Linked DNA regions of Paeniglutamicibacter kerguelensis. The protein of the gene in region 2 binds, or shares a complex with, the protein of the main gene of each other region. Links are inferred from orthologs where the notes say so. Each region holds a gene or a part of one and is shown on either strand. Other genes may lie near its edges.

The links.
Region 1: the proteins of dnaB (region 2) and dnaG are in contact, whole or in part, in a crystal structure (PDB 2R6A), measured with the Geobacillus stearothermophilus proteins. The link is inferred for Paeniglutamicibacter kerguelensis from one-to-one orthologs. Residues at the interface, in WP_033016901.1 of Geobacillus stearothermophilus: Ser13, Glu15, Ala16, Gln18, Glu91, Leu92, Asp94, Ala95, Val96, Pro97, Thr98, Ala99, Ala100, Asn101, Tyr104, Tyr105, Ile108; in WP_049624496.1 of Geobacillus stearothermophilus: Lys456, Leu457, Leu458, Pro459, Ala460, Asn463, Ala464, Leu467, Leu535, Leu536, Ile537, Ala538, Gln544, Glu545, Asp548, Tyr549, His552.

What each region holds. Positions count from the first base shown.
Region 1 is NZ_JAGIOF010000001.1:650,596-653,640, reverse strand. Bases 4-2,976 are described here. They hold dnaG (DNA primase), read right to left. Parts: upstream 2,441-2,976; coding sequence 566-2,440; downstream 4-565. Other genes in these bases: JOF47_RS02885 (deoxyguanosinetriphosphate triphosphohydrolase), read right to left, coding at 2,582-2,976; JOF47_RS02900 (lipase maturation factor family protein), read right to left, coding at 4-268. In the rest of the region: more of JOF47_RS02900, read right to left, coding at 1-3; more of JOF47_RS02885, read right to left, coding at 2,977-3,045. UniProt on the Escherichia coli protein: RNA polymerase that catalyzes the synthesis of short RNA molecules used as primers for DNA polymerase during DNA replication.
Region 2 is NZ_JAGIOF010000001.1:3,969,634-3,972,624, reverse strand. Bases 3-2,921 are described here. They hold dnaB (replicative DNA helicase), read left to right. Parts: upstream 3-734; coding sequence 735-2,108; downstream 2,109-2,921. Other genes in these bases: JOF47_RS18055 (MFS transporter), read left to right, coding at 2,758-2,921; JOF47_RS18060 (SRPBCC family protein), read right to left, coding at 2,199-2,636; JOF47_RS18070 (DUF1801 domain-containing protein), read right to left, coding at 3-223. Outside these bases: more of JOF47_RS18070, read right to left, coding at 1-2; more of JOF47_RS18055, read left to right, coding at 2,922-2,991. UniProt on the Escherichia coli protein: The main replicative DNA helicase, it participates in initiation and elongation during chromosome replication. Travels ahead of the DNA replisome, separating dsDNA into templates for DNA synthesis.

The sequences.
Region 1 (3,045 bases), 3.3 Mb from region 2 along the record:
GCCCTGCCACCAACACCGCGGAGATGACGATCCCGGATGTACACACGGCCGCCAGTTTCCTGTCCGAGTACCCGATCCGGCTGAACAACGAAGGACCACGGGCCCCCGGGCCCCTCAGCAGCCGCGGCGCGGGAAGCAACCCGTGCTCGCCGAGCAGGGCCTGGAACTGGTTCAGGGTCGAGATGAAGGCAACGAGGTAGATCACCGCGACCCCGCGTTGCAGGATTTCGCGGGCCATGTCGTAGTCGTACGCAGCCAGCCACTCCATGAAACCAGCGTAGATTCACCGGGGCGCGGCGGCCATGCCTGGCTTCCGCAGGATTTGCCACCCAGAATTGTGGCCTGAATCACAGACATCTGACAACGTCGAGCTAATGCAAAAGAATCCGCATTCTCATTGCTGAGAATGCGGATTCTTTATTTGAGCTCCTCCGACTGGACTTGAACCAGTAACCCTTCGATTAACAGTCGAATGCTCTGCCAATTGAGCTACGGAGGAATGCAACGAGAAATAGTCTACACATGATTTCGTGAAAACAAAAATCGGGGCCTTCCCCCGCCCGGATCACTCCTGGCGCAGGGCGCGGCGGCGAAGTTCGAGCTCCAGCAGCTCGCGATTGATCTGCTGGAATCCCTCGGGATCGCCAGCCGGGTCCATGCGCTGGAGCTGGCCCATCTTCTCGGCCTTCAGGTGCGTGATCTGGAGTTCGAAGAGCCTGTTGATGATGTCGTTGCAGTAGCGAAGCAGTGCCTCGTTGCTGCTGGCGGGCAACGGCGTGACCGCAAGTTCCGAGACGAAGGAACGCAGCGGCTCCGGCACTTCCTGGCGGATCGCCTCGACCCACTGGGCCGGGGTCGCCCCGGCAAGGCCCGCCGCACGCACGCCGTCATGAACCGCGGCGTGGGCAGGTGCCAGGAACCGTGCATCGTAGAAGGCCTGCCACTGCTCGGGGGTCAGCTGCGCCGGCTGCTGTAGCACGACCTCCAGCGCCTCGCGTTCCATGCGGGACACCGGGTCGCGCGGATCCGGCCGGCTGAATACCGGGGCGGACGGCTGGTCCGGTGCCGCCTCGACGTGTCGTTCTTGTGCCGTTTCCGCCTTCGGCATCCGGTTCCGGCGCGTCGCGGCGCCCACTGAGCGGTTGACGTCCTCGACGTCCATTCCGAGCCAGCCGGCGAGTTCGCGGGCATACGCGGGGCGGATGGCAGCGTCCCTGATGCCGGCGACGATCGGCGCGCTGACGCGCAGCGCCTGGACACGTCCCTCGACGGTGTTGAGGTTGAATTTCTTCAGCCCCGCCTTGATCGCGAACTCGAAGAGCGGCCGCTTGGAATCGATCAGTTCGCGCACGGCCTCCGGGCCGCGGGTCTGGCGCAGGTCGCACGGGTCGGCACCCGTGGGTTCCACGGCGACGTAGGTCTGGGCAATGAACTTCTGGTCTTCCTCGAAGGCGCGCAGGGCCGCCTTCTGGCCGGCAGCGTCGCCGTCGAAGGTGAAGACCACTTCGCCGCCGGATCCGTCGTCGCGCAGCAGTCGCCGGGCGATCTTGATGTGGTCGGCACCGAAGGCGGTGCCGCAGGTAGCCACGGCCGTGCCGATGCCCGAGAGGTGGCAGGCCATCACGTCGGTGTAACCCTCGACCACCACGATCTGGCGTTCCTTGGTGATCTCGCGCTTGGCAAGGTCCACCCCGTAGAGCACCTGGGACTTCTTGTAGAGCTGGGTTTCGGGAGTGTTCAGGTACTTCGGGCCTTGGTCGTCCTCGTAGAGCTTGCGCGCGCCGAAGCCGATGGTGGCCCCCGACAGGTCACGGATGGGCCAGATCAGCCGGCCGCGGAAGCGGTCGTAGATGCCGCGGTTGCCCTCGGAGAACATGCCGGTGAGCTTGAGCTCCTCGTCCTGGAAGCCGCGTCCGCGCAGGTGCTTGAGCAGCGCGTCCCAGCCCTGCGGCGCGTAGCCGACTCCGAACTGGGCGGCGGCGTCCTGGTCGAAGCCGCGTCCGGTGAGGAACTCCTGGCCGGCCGCGGCGCCCGGGGTGGCGAGCTGTTCGCGGAAGAATTCCTCGCCGACCTTGTGCGCATCGAGCAGGCGCTGGCGACGACCGACTTCCTCGCGGCGCGGGCCGGTGCCGCCGTCCTCGTAGTGCAATTCGATGCCGGCGCGTGCGGCAAGGGTTTCAACGGTTTCGGAAAAGGTGCTGTGGTCCATTTTCTGGACGAAGGCAATCACGTCGCCGGATTCGCCACAGCCAAAGCAATGGAATGTGCCGACCTGCGGGCGCACGTGGAATGACGGCGAGCGCTCGTCGTGGAACGGGCACAGGCCCTTCCACGAGCCGACGCCGGCAGACTTCAGCGTCACATACCCGTCAATGACATCCTTGATGTCAGTACGGTTGCGAACTTCTTCGATGTCTTCACGTTTAATCAGGCCGGCCATACCCCTAGTCTAGTGACCGCGGCAAGATCCGGTCGCCAGCCGGCGCCCTGGTGTGGATGGGCACGGGGACGGCGGGCCGCCCGCGCCGTTGCCCGCGTGGATCCACCGGGAAACCGCCGAAGCCCGCGGGGACCTGAGTGGTTAGAAGAGCCGTTCGTTGAAGCTCTTGCCCTCCACCAGGGTGGCGTGCCATTCGATGGCCGAGGCGTCGGTGAGCGATGCCACCTGGTCGATGACGGTGCGCAGTCGGTCTGCGTCGTCCCGCGCGTCACGCCAGTCCGCGGCGAAGAGCGGATCCAGGTACCTGTCCCCTGTTTCCTGCAGCAGCGTGACAAGTTCGGTGAGGATCTCGCTCTGCCGCGCGTAGATGGGCTGTCGCTCGTCGCTGGTCATCACGTACGCGGTGGCCAGGCCCTTCATGGCCGCGATCTCGTGCTCGGTGGATTCGGGCACGATCAGCCGGGCGTTGAAGCGGGTCAGCACGCCGTCGCCGTATTGTTCGCGGGTGGCGTCGATCGCCGACTGGCAGAAGCGCCCGATGAACTGGCTTGTCATGTCCTTGAGCGCGGCCATGGAACGGCGCGAGCCGTCGGTGTGCGGTACCC
Region 2 (2,991 bases):
AGAATCCAATGGCCGGCGCATCGCCTTCCCTGCCCGAATCGTATTTGTAGTGGTAAGTCCCAAACCCGATGATGCTTGGTCCCCACATGGTTGCCGGCTGCCCGGAGACCCCCTCCATCATTTCCAGCAAGACCTGCGCATCGGCGCGCCGAGTCGGATGGGCGACGGAGGCGATGAATTCATGCGGGTCAACCCGGGTGGGGACAGTTTTATTGGCAGCCATGCGAGTCAGTATTGCAGCGCCGTCGACGCTCATCAACCTCGTTAATCCCCAGAAACCTTCGAGCTCTGTGGATAGCTGTGGATAGTTTGTGGGTAACCGTGGAATTCATCAGGTGTTAACCGCGGAATCTCGGGGTTTTTGTGTGTATAACCAGGTTTTTCATCCTGAGAAACTGTGGATAACTACTTTCTGTCCACAGGCATGTAAATATATAAAGCCTAGTCAACTGCCATTTTTAGAGAATAATTGTCGGTAATCCACAATGTTCTCCCCAAGCTGTGCACACAACACGCCGCGAGGTACACAGGTTATGCACAGCCCCTGTGGATAACGGTGTTGGGTTTGAGGCAAATGGGGTCTAAGGTGACAGTGTTCCCCACCTATTTCCACAGGCTTGCGTGTCTCTTCGCACACGTGAGATTGGACGTACCAAAAGGTCGGCCGACCCTGCGACACTGAAGTAGGAAATGACGCGGAAACTGGGAACCCGCGGTGCTTGAAGGGAAGACCCGTGTCGCTAGCCAACATCGAAACCAATTCTGAATCCGGCGATTCAGCCTACGGCCGCACGCCGCCTCAGGATCTCGTGGCCGAACAGAGCGTGCTCGGCGGCATGATGCTCTCCAAGGATGCCATCGCGGATTGCGTGGAGGTCCTGCGCGGACTCGATTTCTATCGCCCGGCGCACGAAGCCATCTACGAAGCGATCATCGACCTCTACGGCCGCGGCGAGCCCGCCGACGCCGTGACGGTCTCCGACCTCTTGACCAAGCGCGGGGAAATCACCCGCATTGGCGGTCCGGCCTACCTCCACACGTTGATCCAGTCCGTCCCCACGGCTGCCAATGCCGGCTTCTACGCCGAGATCGTTCGCGAGCGCGCGGTGCTGCGCCGATTGGTTGACGCGGGTACCAAGATCGTCCAGCTTGGCTATTCGCAGGACGGCGAAGTCGACGCGATCGTCAACGAAGCCCAGGCCGAGGTCTACAAGGTCGCCGAACGCCGCACCGCGGAAGACTACGTGCCGCTTCGCGACATCATCGAGGGAACCGTCGACGAAATCGAGTCGGCTGGTTCCCGTGGCGAGGGCATGACCGGCGTGCCCACCGGCTTCTACGAGCTCGATGAGTTGACCCAGGGCCTGCATGGCGGCCAGATGATCGTCATCGCCGCCCGCCCGGCCGTCGGCAAGTCAACGTTCGCGTTGGACTTCGCCAGGTCGGCGGCCATCAAGAACAACATGACCGCAGTATTCTTCTCCCTGGAAATGGGCCGAAACGAAATCGCCATGCGCCTGCTCTCGGCCGAGGCCAGCATCGCGCTGCAGGACCTGCGCAAGGGCACCATCAAGGACGAACAGTGGTCGAAGATCGCGACCACCATGGGCAGGCTCAACGACGCGCCGTTGTTCATCGACGACTCGCCGAACATGTCGCTGATGGAAATCCGCGCCAAGTGCCGCCGCCTGAAGCAGAAGCACGACCTCAAGCTCGTGGTCTTGGACTACCTGCAGCTGATGAGCTCCGGCAAGCGCGTCGAATCGCGCCAGCAGGAAGTCTCCGAGTTCTCGCGTGCACTGAAGCTGCTCGCCAAGGAACTCGACGTGCCGGTCATTGCGCTCTCGCAGCTGAACCGTGGCTCCGAACAACGTACGGACAAGAAGCCGATGGTTTCCGACCTTCGCGAATCCGGATCGATCGAGCAGGATGCCGACATGGTCATTCTGCTCCACCGTGAGGATATCTACGACAAGGAGTCGGCGCGCGCCGGCGAGGCCGACGTGATCGTGGCAAAACACCGTAACGGTCCGACCAAGACCATGGTGGTTGCCTTCCAGGGCCACTACTCGCGCTTCAACAACATGGCGCAAGAGGGCGGGATGTAGCCGCCCCCCAACACGATGGTGCGGCCATTCCCAATCTTCTTGGGAGTGGCCGCACCACTGCGGTAAGGGGCAGCAGGGCTTCCTGTTGCCCTACGCCTGAGCCTCGGCAAACGACTTGAACTCATTCATCGTCTTCAGGTTCTGCTTCGGGAACATCGAGCCGAACAGCAGCCCGACGATCTTCATGAACCCGGAGAATTCGAAGGTGTTGTGCGCGACCCAACGGGTCGAGATTCCGTCCACGTCGTGGAATTCGTTCTTGCAGACGTTGTGCACGCCCTTGGCATCATAGGTTCCGTCGAATGCGTCGGGCAGTTTGCGGCGGGTGACCGTCTCGACCATTTCCATGGTTCCCCTGCCCTGTTTGTAGAGCAGCCTCGAGGTGGTGCCGGGCTCCCCGGGCGTGCCGGAGACCGCATCGAAGGAGAGCAGGCCCTTCTGCCAGAGCTTCAGGTTCTCAGGGTCGTCGAAGAGCTCGATGAACCTGTTGCGCGGGACGTTGACGGTTATTTCGTTAGTGAACTCCACGCTCGCAACCCTACCTGTGGGCACCCCTATTTAAGGGCAAACGCGTCCCCCAAAAGCATTGGTGACAAGACACTCCGCAGAACGATGCGGCGGCGGAAAGCGCAAGCTTTAAGCTCTAACCATGACCTTGTCTGCTGCCGGATCCGGCGCGAAAGCGCCCCTCGGTCTTTTCGCCCCCCAATACCGTTGGGTCACCGTGGGAATGTTCGCCCTGGTGTTCCTTGTCGCCTTCGAATCGCTTGCCGTCACGACGGTCATGCCGCTGGTCAGCAAGGAGCTGGATGGCGCGTCCATGTACGCGCTGGCGTTCGCAGCGCCCATGGCCAGCGGCGTCATCGGCATGGTGGCCGCGGGT